DNA from 4 places in the Micromonospora sp. NPDC048887 genome. Region 3 is predicted to be linked to each of the others. Evidence: riboswitches for the same ligand, from Rfam matches in the RefSeq annotation. Region 3 holds a riboswitch; each other region holds the start of a gene.

Region 1 (4,849 bases), on a different contig from region 3:
CTCGCCGGTGGCGTGCGCGAGCTGAGCACGTACGCCGACCGGCAGCGCGCCGCCCGCGCGGCGGCGCGGGAGCGTCCGGACGACTACCGCGACTACGCGCACGTGGTGGTGGACGAGTCGCAGGACGTCTCGCCGATGCAGTGGCGGATGGTCGGGCGGCGCGGGCGGCTGGCGTCCTGGACGGTGGTCGGCGATCCGGCGCAGACCGCCTGGACCGGCGACCCGCAGGAGCTGGACCGCGCCCGGGACCAGGCGCTGGGCCGGCGCAAGCGGCACCGCTACGAGCTGACCACCAACTACCGCAACTCGGCGGAGATCTTCGCGGTGGCGGCGGCGGAGATCCGCCGGCTCTACCCGGACCTGCCGCTGCCCGACGCGGTGCGGTCCACCGGCGTGCCGCCGGTCGAGCGCACGGTGCCCGCCGCCGACCTGCCGGCGGCCACCGTCGAGGCGGCCGAGGCGCTGCTCGCGCAGGTGGAGGGCACCGTTGGTGTGATCACGCCGGTGCCGCGCCGGGACGAGGTGGCCGGCTGGCTGGGCGCGCTCGGCGCGAGCCGGCTCCAGGTGGTCACCAGCCTCCAGGCGAAGGGCATGGAGTACGACGGCGTGGTGCTGGTGGCGCCGAGTGAGATCCGGGCCGACCCCGGTTCGGGGGTACGCACGCTCTACGTGGCGCTGTCCCGGGCGACCCAGCGCCTCACCACGCTCGACCCGCTCTGAGGGACACCCGTCCGCGCCCCTGACGTCACCCACAGTTCAGTTGCATACATAGCGATGTGAACATACATTGGGCCTGGCCGGTACGGGGCAGGAAGGGTGTTGGCGTGGGCGCAGGTCATGACCACAGCGGCGCGGTGGCCAACGCGGCACACCGCCACCGGGGCCGCCTCTGGGCCGCCTTCGCGCTGCTCGCCGTCCTGATGGTGGTCGAGGCGGTGGCCGCCTTCACCACCGGCTCGCTCGCGCTGCTCTCCGACGCCGGGCACATGTTCACCGACGTCCTCGGCATCGGCATGGCACTGGCCGCGATCACCGCCGCCCGCCGCGCCGGCACCGACCCGCAGCGCACGTTCGGGCTCTACCGGCTGGAGGTGCTCGCCGCCCTGGCCAACGCCGTGCTGCTCGGCGCCGTCGCGCTCTACGTCCTGGTCGAGGCGGTACGCCGGTTCGGCGAGCCGCCGGAGGTGCTGGCCGGCCCGATGCTCGTGGTGGCGGTGCTCGGCCTGCTCGCCAACATCGTCGCGTTCGCGCTGCTGCGCGCCGGGGCGAAGGAGAGCATCAACCTGCGCGGGGCGTACCTGGAGGTGCTCGGCGATCTGCTCGGCTCGCTCGGCGTGATCGCCGCCGCGCTGGTCATCGCCGCGACCGACTGGTGGTGGGCCGATCCGCTGGTAGCCGTCGGGATCGGCCTGTTCATCCTGCCGCGCACCTGGCGGCTCGGCCGGGCCGCGCTGCGCATCCTGGTGCAGGCCGCGCCGGAGCACCTCCAGGTGACCGCCGTGCACGACCGGCTGGCCGCCGTACCCGGCGTGGCCGAGGTGCACGACCTGCACGTGTGGACGCTCACCTCGGGCATGGAGGTGGCCTCGGCGCACCTGACCACCGACCCGGGCGTGGACCCGGGGCAGGTGCTGGCCGCCGCGCGGGCCGCCCTGCACGAGGACTTCTCCATCGATCACGCCACGTTGCAGGTCGAACCCGGAGCGTCGGCCGGCGTGTGCGGGAAGACCGAGTGGTGATTAGGGCAGACTTAAATCACTGTGGCTGTTGTAGTCTTATGCCGGTTTTGCCCCACCTGGTGGCGTTGCTCCACCGAGCCACGCCCGGGCAGCGCCGGTAGTGTCGGTCGCGGCCGCACCCGCGGACGCCACCGGCCCCGGTGGGGCGGCCGTCGCCTAATCGTCCGCAGGGACGAGCCGGGGAACCACGTACGTGGGGTGCATCCGCGTCAGCGGTAGGGATCTTCCGTCCCGAACCCGTCAGCTAACCCGGTCGGCGTTGACGGAAGGACGTGTGAATGCCCCACGTGGCACCTGTACGACGGACAGCCGCCCGGTTGGCGGCCCTGCTCGTCGCGACGCTGGCCCTCGGCGTCGCGACTGTTCCGGTCTCCCCCGCCTCGGCGGGGCCGGCGACCGGCCTGCTCGCCGCCGCGCCCGGCGGCGACGACGAGGGCGGCACGCCCGAACTGCGTGCCCAGCTCGACGCCGCCAGCAAGGGCTGGCTGGAGGCCAAGGCCGCGCTGAACCGGTCGGTGAGCCGCCAGAAGCAACTGAACGAACAGCTCAAGACGGTCGGCGCCGAGCTGGCCGTACGCGACGCCAAGGTCGGCGAGATCGCCGCCGTGGCGTACCGCAACGGCCGCCTGGGCACCGCCGGGGCGCTGCTGGGCAGCAGCAGCCCGGAGGGCTTCATGGACCGGGCCGCCGCGCTGGAGCAGGTCGCCGCGCACGAGGACCGTACGCTGCGCGACCTGATCGCCACCCGGGACCAGGCCACCCGCACCCGCGCCCAGCTCGACGGCGAGATCCGCGAGCAGCGCAAGCAGGTGACGGTGATGGCCAAGCGCAAGGAGCAGGCCGAGCGCGCCCTGGAGGTGGCGAACGACCGCGCCACGCGCAGCAGCAGCGGCGGCAGCGTCCAGGGCACCTCCACCAAGAACGCGAAGCCGGCGCCGCGCAACTCGGACGGCTCCTGGCCCCCGGAGTCGTGCAGCGTCAACGACCCGACCCCGGCCAACGGCTGCATCACCCCGCGCACGCTGCACGCGCTGCAACAGGCGAAGGCGGCCGGCTTCACCAGGTACGTCTCGTGCCACCGGCCCAGCGGCTCGGGCGAGCACCCGAAGGGGCGGGCCTGCGACTTCGCCGCGCAGAAGAACGGCTTCGGCGGCGTGGCCTCCGGCGGCGACCGGACGTACGGCAACAACCTGGCCGCGTACTTCGTGCGCAACGCCGACCCGCTCGCCGTGCTCTACGTGATCTGGTTCAAGCAGATCTGGCTGCCCAGCAGCGGGTGGAAGTCGTACAGCGGGGGCAACGGCGACCCGTCCAGCGACCACACCAACCACGTGCACCTGTCGGTGTACTGAGCGCCCGGAAGGGGCCGGCCGGATCAGGCCGGCCGGCCCTCCAGGGTCGCTCCGAGACGCGCCGCCAGGCCCAGGTGAGCCGCCCGGGCCTGGCGGAACGCGTACCCGAACAGCGGTGCCGGCGCGGTGAGCGTGATCTCCACCTCGACGCGTACCGTGCCGTCGTCCTCGTCGCGCAGCCGGGTGTGGTTGCGTACGGTCGTCGCGGGCTGCTGCCGGGCGACGGTGACCACCTCGTCCTCGCTCGCGATCAGCACGTCCGCCTGGTAGGTCACCGGGAAGTGCAGCGGGCCGAGTTGCAGCCGGTCGGTGATCGCGTAGCTGGCCAGCGCGCCGGGCCGGGCCGGCAGCTTCCGGACCCGGACGATCAGCGGATGCAGCTCACCCTGGCGACTCAGGTCGCCTAGCAGGGCCACCGCTTCGGCCCGGCTGCACCGGGCCTGCACGGTGTAGCTGAAGCTGTCGCTGCTCTGCAAGCGGGCCCCCTCGCCGTCGTGCGTCGCGCACGATCGTCCCGTACCGACGCCGGACTGGCAACGGGTAGAAGGTCCCCTGGCCGCAGGGGGTGCGAACGGCGCTCAGGCGCCGGGCAGCACCTCGGGGGTGTCGTCGGCGAACCACGGCTCGGGCGCGCCGAAGAGGCCGAGCAGGCCGGTCACCCAGAGCTGCCGGTGCACGAACCGGCTCGGCTCGGTGACCACGAGCTTGACGCCGCTGACCTCGCAGGTCTGGAAACCGGCGACCATGGCGCTGATGCCGACCGAGTCGATGAACGTGACAAGCCGCATGTTCAGCTCGATCCGCGCGGGGCGGGCCTTCGCGAGCACCTCGGCGATCGCTTCCCGCACCTCGTACGCGGTGTCGACGTCGATCTCCCCACGGGGCGCGATCTCGACGACACCACCCGGCCGCACCGACTTCACGATCGACAGGCTCACGCGAGCACCTCCACTCGCCCATGACGGGCGCCTCATCAGTACGCGGGCCGCGACCGAGAGTATTCCTCCCACGCCCCGGTCGCCACCCCCCGGGATGAGCAATTCGCGAACTGGGCACACCTGGGCGTACCCAATCCGGACCACCGGGTTCCAGTTTCCCCCTGTGGCGGGCCACGGCCAACCGTGCGACCGGGCGGGCCCGCCGATCCCGCGGACCAGGGTAGCTGGCGCACGCACGTCCCGTCCGCACCCGTCCCGGCGCGTTCGGGTGCTTCGTCCCGTTCACCGGCCGCACCCGCCATGACCCGGGCGTGGTTTGCCGCCGGGTCCGGTGGGGCACTGCCCGGGACAGTGACCGCCGGATGGACACCGGAGTCCGAAGTGGCCGCCGGCCTTCGGCACCCGAGGAGGTAGAACGATGTTCGGAACCAACCTGCTGGACCGCCGGGGCAAGGCCGAGCGGGTCGCCGACCAGGCGTGGCAGCACCTGCTCTCCGCCGTCGGTTCCGCCGGTGACAGCATGCGCGACGCCACCCGGACCGCCCGCCGCAGCTCCTCCGGCCTGGCCGACGACGCCACCGACCTGGTCGGCTCCGCCGCCGAGGAGGCACGCCGCCGGGCCGGTCTCGCGTTCGACGCGCTCGCCGGCCGCCGTCCCGCGCTGCCCTGGACGCTGCTGATCGCGGCGGCGCTCGCCGGCGCGGCGATCGGCTGGGCCGCCGGCACCGCGGCACGCGCCGCCGGCAGCCGGGACCGCGCCGCCGACGACATCGAGTTCGTGGACGTGGACCGGCCGAACTCCCCGGCCGGCCTGGACGGC
Region 2 (4,849 bases), on a different contig from region 3:
GGGTCAGGCGGCCGGGCGGCGGGTGTCGAAGCCGTGCCGGCCGCGAAGGCCCTCGGCGGCGACCGGGTCACGCCGGGCCGGTTCGGCCCCGCGCGGATCGAGCCACACCCGCACCTGCGGCGGGGCGGCGCCGGGCTGGGCCACCGGGTCGCGCCGGGTCAGCATCGCCGCCTCGACAGTGAACTCGAACAGCCGCCAGTCGCCCTGTGGCGCCGCGCGGGCGATCCGGGCCAGCCGCGTCACCGTGGCCGGGTCGGTCACCTGCCGCGCGCGCCCCGCGATGTACGCCTCGTCGTCGCTCTCCTCCGGCGGGAACGAGTGCAGCGCATAACGGCCGTCGCGTTCGAGGTCGCGGCGCTTCGGCGAGTCGACGACGAAGCACCAGAGCCCGTCGGCGGTGATCACCGGGGAGACCGGGTGGACCCGGGGGCCGCCGTCGGCGCGGACCGTGGCGAGGTAGCCGAAGCCCGGCCCATACTGCTGCATCAGGAGGCGGATCTCGTCGGCGAGGCGGGGCTCGTCGACGGCGAATTCGGACCAGGAAGCCATGTGGACACTCTATCGAACACGTGTACGAAGATGTAGTGCGACACGCAGGTCACCCATACCGGTCGCTATGGTGTTCGGATGCTGCTCTCCGACCGCGACCTGGTCTCCGAGATCAAGGCCGGCACGCTCGCGCTGGAGCCCTTCGAGCCGACGCTGGTGCAGCCGTCGAGCATCGACGTACGCCTGGACCGGCTGTTCCGGGTCTTCAACAACCATCTCTACACACACATCGACCCGTCGAAGCAGCAGGACGACCTGACCTCGATGGTCGAGGTGCCGGAGGGACAGCCGTTCGTGCTGCACCCGGGCGAGTTCGTGCTCGCCTCCACGCTTGAGGTGATCTCGCTGGGCGACCAGCTCGCCGGGAGGCTGGAGGGCAAGTCGAGCCTGGGGCGGCTGGGGCTGCTGACCCACTCGACGGCCGGATTCATCGACCCGGGCTTCTCCGGCCACGTCACGCTGGAGCTGTCGAACGTGGCGAACCTGCCGATCACGCTCTGGCCGGGCATGAAGATCGGCCAGCTCTGCATCTTCCGGCTCTCCTCGCCGGCCGAGCACCCGTACGGCTCGGCCGTCTACGGCTCGCGTTACCAGGGGCAGCGCGGCCCGACGCCGAGCCGGTCCTGGCAGAGCTGGCGCACCTGGCCGACGCGCTGACGGACGCCCGCAGTTGTTAAGAAGGGCCCCCTCCTCTACCGGAGGCGTTAAGAGGGGGCCCTTCCTTACACCCGGCCGTAGCTGTTGATGTCGCCGTCGTCGACCCGCTTCATCGTGATGGGCTTGCCCGACTGGGAGGCGTGCACCACCCAGCCGTCGCCCACGTACATCGCCACGTGGTGCAGGTCGCCGTAGTAGAAGACGAGATCACCGGCACGCAGCTCGGCACGGCTGACCCGCTTCGTCACGCCGTGCTGCTGGCGTGCGTTGTGCGGCAGCGACACGCCGCCCTTGGCCCACGCCGCCAGGGTCAGGCCCGAGCAGTCGAAGTGGTCCGGCCCGGCCGCGCCCCAGACGTAGATCTTGCCGATCTGGGCGCAGGCGAACTTGACCGCCGCACCGGCCGCGCCACCGGGGTAGCCGGCCGGGCAGGGCGCCGGGCGCAGCGGGCCGCCGCCGCCCTTGCCGTACACCTTGAGCCGCAGCTTCTGCAGCCGGGCGATCTCGGCGTCGATCTGCTTCTTCTTCGCCGCGAGCTGGGCCTCGGTGCGCGCCAGCCCGGCGATCATCTCGTCCAGCGGCTTCTTCTTCGCCGCCAGTTCGTCGCGCAGCGCGGCGACGGAGCGCACCTGCTCGTGCTGGCGGTGCGCGAAGCGGTCGAGCAGTTCCAGGCCGTTGACCAGGTCACCCGGCGAGCGGCTGCCCAGCAGCGCGTTGACGGTGGAGAGGTTGTCGCCCTTGTAGGCGTCGGCGGCGAGCCCGCCGACCTGGCCGAGCGCGGCGTCCACCCGGGCCTGGAGGGGTGCGATCTGCCGGCCGAGCGCGTCGGCCTGCTCGCGCCGCGCGGCGAGCTGTTCGCGTACGGCGTTGACCTGTTCGATGACCGGTTCGAGCTTGTTCCAGTCGCGGTCGATCTGGGCCTCGATCTCGGCGACCGAGGGTTCGGCGTGTGCCGCGGTGGCGCCACCGGTCAGGACGACAGCGGTGCCGACCAGGGCGGCGAGGGCGGTGGTGAAGCGGGACCAGCGGGTACGCGGCACAGCCGTGGACCGGTCGACAGACCGGCTCGACGACGGCCGCGGGGCATGGAGTGCCACCGGCGTCCGTACTCCTTCTTCAGTTCCGCCTACCGGGTTAGCTGACGGATTCGGGCGGGAAGGGAGCCGCCCTACCGCATCGCTGCGGATTCACCCCAGGTACCTGGTTCCCCGGCTCGCCCACTGGCGACTCGGCGGTGCCGGTCCGTCACCGACCGGGTTGGACGGTGAGACGTACGGCCGACGATTCACCAGAGTAGGGACCACCGTTATCGATCCGCAACTTCCAGCGACGTGACACTCCGTACGCGATCCGGCGGCGAACCACTGACGGAGGTGAAATTTTCTTTCACGGCTGATTACTTACTGGAAAGGTATTGACCATCACGGGTGTGCGGAGTGAGGGTGGAGACGCAGTGACCCCCATCCCTGTCCAGGAGGTTCGATGCACCTCTCCGCCCCGCCGTCGGGCAGACGGATACTGCTCGCCGCCGCCGTGGCCACCGCCACCGCGCTGGCGACGACCGGCCCGGTGACCGCCGCGCCGGACACGTCCCCGCCCGCGAGCGACAGGCAACAACAATACGCCGCCGCGGCCGCCGAGTACGGCGTCCCGCAGAACGTGCTGCTCGGTGTCTCCTACCTGGAGTCCCGCTGGGACACCCACACCGGGCAGCCGAGCACCAGCGGCGGCTACGGCCCGATGCACCTGACCGACGCCGCGCACATCCTGGCCATGCCGGGCAGCGCCCACGTGGACGAGGACGAGGACCCGCGCGGCGACGACTCCCGTCCGCTGAAGCTCGACCCGGCCACGGCCGCCACGCCGGAGCGGGAGGCCCCGCTGCCGCCCGCCTCGCTCCAGACACTCGACGCCGCCGCCGCGCTCACCGGGCTCGACGCCGGGACGCTGCGGACCGACCCGGCCGCGAACATCCGCGGTGGCGCGGCGCTGCTGGCGTCGTACCAGAAGGCTCTGGGCGGGCCGGTCGGCGCCGGCACCGACCCGGCGGCCTGGTACGGCGCGGTGGCCCGGTACTCCGGCGCGGACACCACCGACGGCGCGGCGGCCTTCGCCGACGAGGTGTACGACCAGCTCGGCCAGGGCGCCAGCCGGACCACCGACGACGGCCAGCGGGTCACGCTCGCCGCCACCGCCGCGACGCCGGACCGCTCCCGGCTGGCCCGGCTCGGTTTGCGTAACGCCGAGCGGCCGGACGGGCTGGAGTGCCCGGTGCGGCTGGCCTGTGAGTGGATCCCCGCGCCGTACGAGCAGCTCAGCGACGACCCGGGTGACTACGGCAACCACGATCTTGGCGACCGGCCGAAGCAGCAGAAGATCGAGTACATCGTCATCCACGACACCGAGGGCTACTTCGGCCCGAGCGTCGACCTGGTGAAGCGGGCCGACTACCTGGGCTGGCACTACACGCTGCGCTCGGTGGACGGCTACATCGCCCAGCACATCAAGACCAAGGACGTCGGCTGGCACGCCGGCAACTGGTACGTCAACGCGAAGTCCATCGGCCTGGAGCACGAGGGCTTCGCCGGTCAGGGCACCTGGTACACCGAGGCGATGTACCGCACCTCCGCCAAGCTGGTGCGCCACCTGGCGCTGAAGCTCGGCATCCCGATGGACCGGCAGCACATCATCGGCCACGACAACGTGCCCGGCATCAACGCCGGCGCGGTGGGCGGCATGCACTGGGACCCGGGACCGTACTGGGACTGGTCGCACTACTTCGACCTGATGAAGGCGCCGTTCCGCACCACCGGCACCGCGCGGACCGGCCTGGTCACCATCGACCCGGACTTCGCCACCAACCGGCCGGCGTTCACCGGCTGCAACCAGCAGCCGCCGGGCGTCCCGACGCCCAGGCCGCCGGCCGAGCCGTGCCCGTCGCGCGGCTCCTCGGCGGTGATCCTGCGGACCGCGCCGAGCCTGGACGCCCCGCTCGTCAACGACCTCGGGCTGCGCCCGGACGGCACGCCGGACACGATGTACATCTCCGACCACGGCGCCCGCGCCTCGGCCGGTCAGACGTACGCGCTCGCCGGCCGGCAGGGTGACTGGACGGCGATCTGGTATCTCGGCCAGAAGGCGTGGTTCCTCAACCCGGCCTCCGCGCCGACCGCGAAGTGGGCCACCGGCTTCGTGGTGACCCCGCGGCCCGGCAAGGCCACCATCCCGGTGTACGGGCGGGCCTACCCGGAGCAGGCCGCCTACCCGGACACCATCCCGTACCAGACCATCTCGCCGCTTCAGTACACGTTCGCCGCCGGCCAGCGGTACGCGGTCGGCGGGGTGCTGCCCGGCGAGTACTACCGGGCCGTCTCGTTCGACGGTTCGGCCCCGGGTGACCGGACCGTGGTACGCGGCGAGAACCGCTACGTGCAGGTCCAGTTCGGCCACCGGATCATGTTCGTGAACCTGGACGACGTGCTGATCCTGCCGTCCCCGGTCGGTGCGCCGCGCTGACCTGTCACCGCACGGCGAGAGGCCCCCGGTCCGTGACGGACCGGGGGCCTCTCGGTGGTACGGGGTACGGTCAGGCGACCCGGACGAAGCCGGCGATCGGCATCGTGCTGATGCTCGACACCTGGAC
Region 3 (4,849 bases):
CGGCGTCGCCGGCCCCGTGGTCGCTGTCGCTGTCGTCGTGGCGGGTCTCGGCGGCCGGGGTGACGGGATCGGCCAGGTTGCCGATCCCGTACGCCGCGCCGAACACCGCCACGAGGCCGAGGGCGAAGCCACTGAGCTTCGTCGCCGTGTTCATTGGTGTCTCCTCGGTTTCCGCGGGTCCGTCGGACCCGTCACGCACCGACGAGGTCGTAGCCGGCCTCGTCGACCGCCGCGCGGACCGCGTCCACGTCCAGCGGGTCCTGACTGGTGACGGTGACCCGGCCGCCGGCCAGGTCGACCTGGACGTCGGTGACGCCCGGAAGCGCGCTCAGCTCGGTGCTCACCGAGTTGACGCAGTGCCCGCAGGTCATGCCGCTCACCTGGTAGGTGCTCTCCATCTCGCCCTCCGATCTTATACCCCCCAGGGGTACGTTCGAGACGTTAGCATACCCCCGAGGGGTACGCTATCCTCGGTTCCATGACCGCGCCGTCCAGCCCGACCCGGGGCTACACCGCCAGCAAGGACCAACTCCTCGCCCGGCTCCGCCGCATCGAGGGTCAGGTCCGTGGCATCGAGAAGATGGTCGAGGACGACCGCTACTGCATCGACGTGCTCACCCAGATCTCGGCCATCCAGGCGGCGCTGGACAAGGTCGGCCTCGGCCTGCTCGACGGCCACGCCCGGCACTGCATGCACGAGGGCGCCGCCGAGGGCCGGGCCGACGAGATGGCGACCGAGATGATGGCCGCCGTCGGCCGCCTGATGAAGCGCGGCTGAGCGGGGACCTCCGGCCCCCGGAACCGGGCACATCGACCCGCGCCGACGCGTCGGGCCGGTCGTACCGTCGAAGTGGCGGGCAGGCCGACCCCGGCGGACCCGCGGCGACGGACGGAGGGCGGCCCGATGATGTGGCAGAGCCCGATGATGGGCTGGATGTGGATCTGGTCCCTGCTGGTGCTCGCGGTGCTGGCGGGGCTCGTCTGGGCGGCCGTGCGGTGGACCGGCCCCCAGTACCTGGGCCCGACGACGGCCCGGCGCATCCTGGACGAGCGGTACGCGCGCGGCGAGATCGACGAGGACGAGTACCGGCGACGCCGGGCCGGTCTGGCCTGATCACGCGAGGCGAGCGTCACCGGTCCCGGTGAGGTCAGGCTGCCTACCATGGCCGGGCGACGACCCGGACGTGGTCGACACGTCCGCGCCGCCCGGGTGACCAGACCGGTCCGGCGGACCAGGCGTCGCCCCGACCGTTGGGAGAGACGCCGTGGGTGCCGACCACACCCGCCCCGCACCCGCCGCGCCGCCGGGCGTACGCCGGCTGCTCGTCGCAGTGGTGGTGCCGCTGTTCGCACTCACCGTGATCGCGGCGCTGGTCCTCTGGCCCCGGCAGGACCGGGAGCCGGTCGGCGGCGCGGACGTCCCCCGCTACCACGGCACGGTGACCCGGGTGGTCACCGAGCCCTGCCCGCCGACCCCGGAGGCCCCGGACGGCGGGGGCGGCCCCTGCGGCACCGTGACGGTGACCGCCGAGCAGGGCCCGGACGCGGGCCGCCAGGTCGAGACGCCGATCCCGGCCGGGCCCGGCGCGCCCCGGGTCGCGGTCGGCGACGAGGTGGTCCTGGTCGAGCTGACCGATCCGGCCGACCCGGCGGTGAAGTCCTACAACATCGCCGAGCACCAGCGCGGCACACCGCTGATCTGGCTGATGGTGCTGTTCGCCGCCGCGATCGTGGCGTTCGGCCGCTGGCGCGGGCTGGCCGCGCTCGCCGGCCTGGCGGCCAGCTTCGCCATCCTGCTCGGCTTCGTGCTGCCAGGCATCGGCGCCGGCCAGCCGCCGCTGCTGGTGGCCATCGTCGGCGCCGCGTTGATCATGTTCGTGGTGCTCTACCTGACCCACGGGATCACCGCGCAGACGTCGGTGGCGGTGCTCGGCACGCTGGGCAGCCTGGTGATCACCGGCGTGCTCGGCCTGCTCGCCACGTCCGCCACCCACCTGACCGGCTTCGGCAGCGAGGACGCCACCACGCTGTCCATGTTCCAGGCCGACGTGGACCTGCACGGCCTGCTGCTGGCCGGCATCATCATCGGCTCGCTGGGCGTGCTGGACGACGTCACAGTCACCCAGGCGGCCACCGTCACCGAACTGGCGCACGCCAACCCCGGGCTGTCCCGGCGGCAGCTCTACCGCGCGGCGACCCGGGTCGGCCGGGCCCACATCGCGTCCACCGTCAACACCATCGTGCTGGCGTACGCGGGCGCCTCGCTGCCGCTGCTGCTCCTGCTGGTCGCCGACTCCCGCCCGGTCAGCGAGATCCTCACCAGCGAGTTCCTCGCCCAGGAGATCGTCCGCAGCGCGGTGGCCACGCTCGGCCTGATCGCCGCCGTACCGCTGACCACCGGCCTGGCCGCGATCGTGACCACCGCCGGACGGCGCCCGCGCGGCGCGGAGCCGGCGCCGCCCGCGCCCCGGCCGCCGGCCGGACGGGACGACGCGCTGGAGGCGCTCGGCGGCGGAAGGAGTACGGAGGCCGCATGGTGAGACTCCGCAGCGTGACCATCGATTTCAAACGCGACGCTGGTCACGGTGCGCCACGGCGAAATCTCGCTATTGGTCGGCTTCCGGACGTAGATCCTCACGAGTGCTGTCGGGTAACCTCGCTGCCGGTCACCGCCGAAGGCGCGCACCGGCGCCAGCGGTGCCGCCGCCCAATCGCCCACGGGCGAGCCGGGGAACCAGGTACATGGGGTGAATCCGCGACAGCGGTAGGGGCCACTTCCGTCCCGAACCCGTCAGCTAACCCGGTCGGCGGCCGACGGAAGGGAACACTGTGACGGCACCCCTGCGCCGCTGGCTGACACCCGTGGTGGCCGTGCTGGCCTCACTGGCCGTGCTGGCCGGGCCGACGCCGGCGACCGCGGCCCCCGCCGCGGCGGCACCCGGCAACCCCTCGGGCCACGAGGAGGACGGCGAACCGCCGCTCATCACCGAGGCGATCGACTCCGCCAACCGGAACTTCCTCCAGGCCAAGGCGAAGCTCGCCAAGTCGCAGGACCGCCAGCGGCGGCTGGCGGCCGAGGTGAAGACGGCACAGGCCGAACTCGACGCGCTCAGCCCGCAGGTCAACCAGCTCGCCGCCCAGTCCTACCGGACCGGCCGGATGGGCGCGATGGCGATGCTGCTGGAGAGCAACTCCCCCGACTCGTTCGTCCGCCGGGTCAACGCCCTGGACGAGCTGAACCTCCTCAACGCGCAGCGCCTGGCCGCCATCAACGCGGTCAAGACCCGCGCCGAGCAGGCCAAGATCGCGATGGACGCCGAGGTCCGCGAGCAGGAGAAGCAGAAGAACGCGATGGAGCGCGAGAAGGTGCAGGCCGAGCGCGCGCTGAAGCTGGTCGGCGGTCTCGGCTTCACCGGCGGACTGGTCTCCGCCACCTCACCGGTCGCCAAGATCGCCCCCGGCCGCACCGCCGACGGCGGGTGGAAGGCCGAGTCGTGCAGCGAGGACGACCCGACCACCTCGGGCTGCGTCACGCCGCGCACGCTGCACGCCTACAAGGAGGTCCGGCGCGCGGGCTTCAAGCGCTTCGTGGGCTGCTACCGGTCCGGCGGGCCGTGGGAGCACCCCAAGGGCAAGGCGTGCGACTGGTCGCTGCAGAACAGCGGCTTCGCACCCTGGCACAACAATGACACCCGCAGGTACGGCAACGAGGTGGCCGCCTTCCTCATCCGCAACGCCGACCGGCTGGGCATCTACTACGTCATCTGGAACCGGCAGATCTGGTTCCCGGCCACCGGCTGGCGCTCCTACAGCGGGCCGTCGAACCACACCGACCACGTCCACATGTCGCTGCTCTGACGCCGGACACCACGAAGAAGGGGCCGCCCTCGGGCGGCCCCTTTCGTCTTCCCGTGGATCAGCTCGCCAGCGCCGGGTCTGCGGGCGCCGCCGGGGCGGGCAGCGGGGCCGGGGCCTGCGCCACGGTCCGCACCTCGCCGCCGGCGAGACGGTACGACATGCCGACCACCGTGCACCGCCCCGCCGCCACCCGCTCGGCCAGCACGGTGGACCGGGCCAGCAGCGTCTCCACGGTCTGCGCGATGTGCACGTCGATGATGCCGTCGAGGTCCTCGACGCCCTGGCGGGCGGCGCGCAGCAGGCTGGGCGAGACCGCGTCCACCACCGCGCCCAGGTGCCCGGCCGGGGCGGCGCCGGTCCGGACCCCCTCGCGGGCGGCCTGGACCGCGCCGCACGAGTCGTGCCCGAGCACCACCACGAGCGGAGTGCCCAGCACGGTGACGGCGTACTCGACGCTGCCGAGCACCTCCGGCCCGGCGGTGTGCCCGGCGGTACGCACCACGAAGAGGTCACCGAGGCCGCGATCGAAGATGATCTCGGCGGCGAGCCGCGAGTCGGAGCAGCCGACGATCACCGCGAACGGGTGCTGGCCGTCGGCGACAGCCGCCCGGTGGCCGGCGTCCTGATTCGGATGCTGGGGGACGCCGGTGACGAACCGGTGATTACCGGCACGCAGTTCGGCAAGTGCCTGCTCCGGGGTCCTCGGCGTCATGTCGCTCACCTCGTCTACCAGGGAACTACCAGGCCGGACGGCCTCGCGACCAACGTTCACACGCCCCTCGGGAGCCGTCAAGATTCGTGATACGCATTTCATACTTTCCCGTCGCCGCCCGCCTCCGGACCGCGCCGATTCGGCAGGTGGCGGCGGTGGCCATAGCATGACCACCATGGCGACCACACCAGTTGAGGACGGGAGCCGCCGTAACTGGACCTTCCTCACCAACCACGGCCACGTGCTGCTGGCTATCGCACGCAACCCCACCGCCCGGCT
Region 4 (4,849 bases), on a different contig from region 3:
AGCTGCGCGTCGGTCACCATCGGGTCCAGCTCGCCCCGGGCCAGCAGCACCGGCACGTCGGTGGCGGCCAGCAGCGCCGGCAGCCGGGGCTCCCCGACCGCGAACGCGGCCGGGTCCATGGCGAGCCGCCAGCGGCCGTCCTCCCGCCGCAGCCCCGCCTCCACCACGGGATGGTCCGGGGCGAACAGTCCGGCCAGCCCTGATACCCGCAGGTAGCGCCGGGCCGCCTCGTCGCGGGTGGCGAACCAGGTGACCGGCCGGGCGGCCAGCTCCGCCGACTTCGCCAGCTCGGCCGGGGACCAGACCGCCTTGATGCCGAGGCCCACCACCGCGTCGATCGGAAGACCCCGCTGCCGGGCGGCGAGCGCCAGCGCCACCACCCCGCCGAGCGAGTGCCCCAGCAGCACGAGCCGGTCGTCGGGGCCGAGCCGGACCGGGCCGAGCCCGTCGGCCACGCGTTGGGCCAGGGCCTCGAACGAGTAGCCGTGCAGCGGCGGCGACCAGCCGTGACCGGCCAGATCGCTGGCGAGCCAGCGGCCGGGCCAGCGGCGCTCCAGCAGCGGCGCCCAGGGCAGCCACACCTCACCGGTGGCGCCCATGCCGTGCAGGAGAACCAGATGCCGGTCACCCGTCGTATCGCCCATTGGCGCAGTCTGCCACCGCCCGCCCCGCCCCCGCGACACCGAACCCACCCCACCTCGGTCCCGCCCCGCCCTCACCCCCGCCCGTCGATCTTGCAGTTGCGGCCCCGCCGATGCCCGTGTTGCCCCGCTATGGAAGGGCCGAAAGTGCAAGATCAACGAGGGCGGTGGTGGGACGGGGAAGGCCGGCACCCCCCGGGGGGTGCCGGCCTTCGGGTTTGCGGACGGGTCAGGCGGAGTAGCCGCGGCTGGCGATCCAGTGCGCCAGGTCGATCGTGGTGACCCAGTACGACGGCAGCGACGGGTCGGCCGAGTCGGCGATCCGCACCATCCGGCCGTCGTTCTTGTAGCCCACCACCGCGACGTAGTGGCCACCGGGGAACGAGTGCCAGCCGCCGTTGGTGTCGGTGACGGTGCCGGCGACGTTCGCCACGACCGCGCGGCCGTTGCTGATCGCCTCGACCACGTCGGCCTGGAGCCGGTCCATCTGAGCCGGGCTGGCGGAGCCGGCGGGAATCATGCGGGTCCGGTACGGGTTGCCCTTGACCTGCTGGTTGAGCACCCGGGTGGTGTCCTCGGCCGAGTTGGTGCCCATCTCGGTGGTGCCGAGCGGACCGGCGAGCGCGTCCTGGCTGCGCTCGATGCCGGCGGCGCTGAGCGCGTTGCGCACGGCGGCCGGGCCGCAGTAGAAGTAGTTGATCTGCGCCTGGTAGTCGTAGTCGAGCGACCTGCTCGACGGCGGCTTCGGCTTCGCCTTCGCCGTGGTGTCCGGGTCCGCCGCCGCCTTCGCCGACGCCGACGCGCTGGGCGACGCGCTCGGCGCGGCCGAGGCACTGGGCGACGCCTGCGGGACGGCGATCCGGGCCTCGCCGCGGCTGGCGGGCTGCTCGCCGAGGCGGGCGGCGCCGAGTTCGGCGACCGATGCGGTGTTCTCCTGGACCGGCGCGTCGTCACCGGCGGTGGCGACGGTGCCGGCACCGGCGGCCAGCACGAGCGCGGCGGCCGATCCGGCGATGATCTGGTACGGGCGTTCGGTGACGATCCGTCGTAGCTGACGCTTCAGGTGGTGCTTCACGAAATCCTCCACGGGGCGTGAGCGGCGCACGCCGGCCCGGCACGCGGAGGAACTCACGCGTGCTGGCGGGGCCGGATGGCCGGGGGATCGGGAACGCCCGTGACGCCGGGCGCCCAGGGGGGCGGTTGCGGTCGCGCGTCAGGCGAGCGCGGGCACCGCGTTGCCGTGGAGGCGGGGGGACGATCGGGGGGTGGGCACGAGGTCGGTACTCCTTCCGTGACCGCCGACCGGGTTAGCTGACGGATTCGGGCGGGAAGTACGCCCTACCACGGGCCGTGGGCCCGCGGATTCACCCCGATGTTGCTTATGGGTCCCCGGTTCGTGAGACACGATTAGGCGGGTCGGTGCGGCGTCGCCGTCGGCGATCGGTTACCGCATCGACGCGCCGACACTACCGGCCGGTATTGCCCCCTGCCAAACGTCCCGACCTGCGTAAACGTGATCTGCGGTAACGGATTTCGGAACAGCCGGTTACTGACTTCACTCGATGGGACAAGCGGTTTTCACGTCACCCGGCGGCGGAAAGCGGACAGACTGCGAGCAGCCGGCCCGCAGTCGCGTGACTCGATGGCCCGTTCTGCGCCCGGCGCCCGATTCGACGGCCCGGGTCCCCGGGCCCGCAAACATCGCGGGTAACGATTCGGTCGAGACGCCCGTCTCAGCCCACCCGGGCCGGACGCCACCTGGCACGCCGCACCGGCGCGGGCACCGGCAGCGGGTTCGTCGCGGCGCTCCGGTACGCCGGGGCGGGCCACAGCGCCGCGGTGGCCGCGTACGCCTCGGCGGCGAGCGTACGGGCGGCCTCGGCGGCCAGTTCCGCGTCCCGCCAGGACTGCCGCTCCCGCGCGGCGGCGCTCTCCCACCCGGCCCGGCGCCCGTCCCGGACGATGCGGGCCAGCACGATCTCCTGGTCGGCCGGGTGCCGGCGCGGATCCCAGCCGTTGCGGCGGGCCAGCACGTCGGCGAGCTGGCGGGCGCTCAGGTCGCCCCGCCAGTGCGCCGTCATGGCGGCGTGGCGCAGCCAGCGCTCCCGGGTCGCGTACTCCGCGGGGGTTCGGGGTGTGCGCGGGGCGGCCAGCGCGGCGGTGCCGGCCAGGCGTCGGGCGGCGGCGTCCGCCTCGTCGTACGCGGTCCACGCCCGGTCCGCCTCGTCCTGCGCGGCCAGCCACTGCTCCCGGCGGCGCCGGGCGGTCTGGGCGGCCCCGGCGGCGGCCACCGCCACCTCCTCGGCGTACCGGATCAGGTCGTCGCGGCGGGCGGCGTCGGCCGGTTCGGCGGCGGCCTCCGGCGCGGCGTCGCGGTCGGGCCGGGCCACGAGCGCGGCGAGCAGGCCGAGGGCGAGCAGCAGCAGGAAGGACCAGATGGCGGCGGCCTCGGGCACGGAGGTGAGGAAGTGGTACAGAGCGGTCTGCGACATGGTCGGCACCTCACGGGAAGGACCTGGCGGGAGGACCCGCACGACCTCGCCGGGCGCCGTTGGGCCGCCGTGGCGGGTGCGGGGATGACGTGCGGTGGGTGCGGTGAACGGGCGCGGCCCGTGGGTGGATCAGCGGGCGGGCGGTGCCCGCGGGCCGGCCGGCGCGGCGGTCCGGCCGGCCGGGACCGGCTGCGGGTCACCCGGGACCGCCACCCGGGCGGCGGGTGCCGGGCCACCGGCGGGACGGGCGTGCCACTCGGCCACGCGGTCGGCCTCCGGCCGTGCGGCAGCCGAGGCGCCCACGGCCGGGTACGCCGGGACGGCGACCGCCGGAGCCGGAGCGGCGGCGACACCGGACGGCAGCGCGGCGGCGCCGAACGAGCAGGCGACGACCACGGCGAGACTGGCGAACATCCGGGCGGCCCAGCGCGCCACCCACCACACGGGGCAGGTGAGCGCGATCGGAAGCACGGGTACAAATTACCGCCGATCCCCCACCAACGCACCGCCGCACGGCGTGTCGCGGATCAACCGGCCGACGTGTGCGCGTGTCAGTCCGGGCGACGCCGCCCGGCGTACTCGACGCCCTCGGCCGGACCGGTCCCGGACGTCGCGCCGCCGTCGGCGGCCGGGGTGGCGGCGGGCCCGCGCGGAGCCGGCACGGCCGGTGCGCGCGACGCCGCGCGGGCCCGGCGGGACGGGCCGAGCAGGCGCATCATCGGCACCTCCACCCAGCGGTGCAGCGCGGCGGCCAGCGCGAGCGTGACCACCAGGAAACCGAGCACCGCGAGCGGGCCGCGCCAGCCGGGCAGCCCGGTCCCCCAGTGCCCGGTCAGCCGCAGCACGGTGACCATGACCAGCACGTGGACCAGGTAGAAGGCGAACGAGACCTCACCGAGCCAGACCATCGCCCGGGACCGCCACGGGGTGGACCGGCCGCGCACGTCGGCGTCCGCCGCGGCGGCGATGACCAGCAGGTACGCCACGGCGAGCAGGGCGGCCCAGAACTCGGCCGGGATCCACATCGCGGCGACCACCCAGGTGGCGACGAAGATGCCGGTGGCGGCGGCGAGGTTGGGTCCGCGCCAGCGGTGCCGGCGCATCAGCTCGGCGGCGGCCACCCCCATCCAGAACTCCAGCGACCGGGTCACCGGGAAGATCTGGGTGAACCACCACCGCTGCTCCTCCGGCACCAGGTGCTGGCCGGGCCACAGCGCCAGGATGAGCAGCGGCGCCGCGACCAGCACGGTCCGCAGCGCCCCGGTACGGGCCCGGCGCAGCCACGGCACCACGAGCGGCAGGCACAGGTAGAACGCCAGCTCACAGGAGAGCGACCAGCTCACGTTGTTGACGCTGTAGAAGTAGCCGCCCAGCGGGATCCACGCCTGGACCAGGAAGAAGTTGCCGATCGCCGCCCAGGGCACGACCGGGTCGGCGAACCAGGCCGCGATCGCCAGCGCCGCCACGAACGTCACCACGTGGTTCGGGTAGATCTTGGCGAGCCGCCGGCGCAGGAACGTCCACGCGCGTTCCCCGTCCCGGTACGACCAGACCAGCACGAACCCGCTGAGGATGAAGAAGAACTCCACACCGGAGAGGCCGAGGCTGAACGCCTTGTCCATCACCGGCTTCAGGTGCGGCTCGGCGATGATCCCCATGGTGCCGGCGTGGAAGGCGAAGACCAGCAGCGCGGCTACCCACCGCAATCCGGTCAGC

The links. Region 3 has a riboswitch for cyclic di-AMP ahead of AB0C17_RS18695 (hypothetical protein). Riboswitches for the same ligand answer to the same signal wherever they lie in the genome.
Region 1: linked by a shared signal. The riboswitch ahead of AB0C17_RS04030 (hypothetical protein) and the one ahead of AB0C17_RS18695 (hypothetical protein) in region 3 are both predicted to bind cyclic di-AMP.
Region 2: linked by a shared signal. The riboswitch ahead of AB0C17_RS11375 (NlpC/P60 family protein) and the one ahead of AB0C17_RS18695 (hypothetical protein) in region 3 are both predicted to bind cyclic di-AMP.
Region 4: linked by a shared signal. The riboswitch ahead of AB0C17_RS08130 (C39 family peptidase) and the one ahead of AB0C17_RS18695 (hypothetical protein) in region 3 are both predicted to bind cyclic di-AMP.

The regions. Positions count from the first base shown of each region.
Region 1 is NZ_JBEZGA010000002.1:179,996-184,844, reverse strand. It holds gene AB0C17_RS04040 (AAA family ATPase) at 1-720, shown strand, start outside; gene AB0C17_RS04035 (cation diffusion facilitator family transporter) at 825-1,739, shown strand; cyclic di-AMP (ydaO/yuaA leader) riboswitch at 1,883-2,013, shown strand; gene AB0C17_RS04030 (hypothetical protein) at 2,018-3,091, shown strand; gene AB0C17_RS04025 (SRPBCC family protein) at 3,115-3,567, opposite strand; gene AB0C17_RS04020 (STAS domain-containing protein) at 3,670-4,029, opposite strand; gene AB0C17_RS04015 (hypothetical protein) at 4,448-4,849, shown strand, end outside.
Region 2 is NZ_JBEZGA010000005.1:317,355-322,203, forward strand. It holds gene AB0C17_RS11365 (pyridoxamine 5'-phosphate oxidase family protein) at 4-549, opposite strand; gene dcd (dCTP deaminase) at 628-1,206, shown strand; gene AB0C17_RS11375 (NlpC/P60 family protein) at 1,272-2,303, opposite strand; cyclic di-AMP (ydaO/yuaA leader) riboswitch at 2,315-2,450, opposite strand; gene AB0C17_RS11380 (peptidoglycan recognition family protein) at 2,689-4,722, shown strand; gene AB0C17_RS11385 (NlpC/P60 family protein) at 4,793-4,849, opposite strand, start outside.
Region 3 is NZ_JBEZGA010000011.1:145,216-150,064, forward strand. It holds gene AB0C17_RS18670 (hypothetical protein) at 1-154, opposite strand, end outside; gene AB0C17_RS18675 (heavy-metal-associated domain-containing protein) at 192-398, opposite strand; gene AB0C17_RS18680 (metal-sensitive transcriptional regulator) at 479-778, shown strand; gene AB0C17_RS18685 (SHOCT domain-containing protein) at 935-1,114, shown strand; gene AB0C17_RS18690 (YibE/F family protein) at 1,266-2,540, shown strand; cyclic di-AMP (ydaO/yuaA leader) riboswitch at 2,695-2,826, shown strand; gene AB0C17_RS18695 (hypothetical protein) at 2,830-3,858, shown strand; gene AB0C17_RS18700 (carbonic anhydrase) at 3,917-4,570, opposite strand; gene AB0C17_RS18705 (helix-turn-helix domain-containing protein) at 4,737-4,849, shown strand, end outside.
Region 4 is NZ_JBEZGA010000004.1:80,968-85,816, reverse strand. It holds gene AB0C17_RS08135 (alpha/beta hydrolase) at 1-644, opposite strand, end outside; gene AB0C17_RS08130 (C39 family peptidase) at 871-1,728, opposite strand; cyclic di-AMP (ydaO/yuaA leader) riboswitch at 1,923-2,065, opposite strand; gene AB0C17_RS08125 (hypothetical protein) at 2,375-3,133, opposite strand; gene AB0C17_RS08120 (hypothetical protein) at 3,263-3,604, opposite strand; gene AB0C17_RS08115 (acyltransferase) at 3,685-4,849, opposite strand, start outside.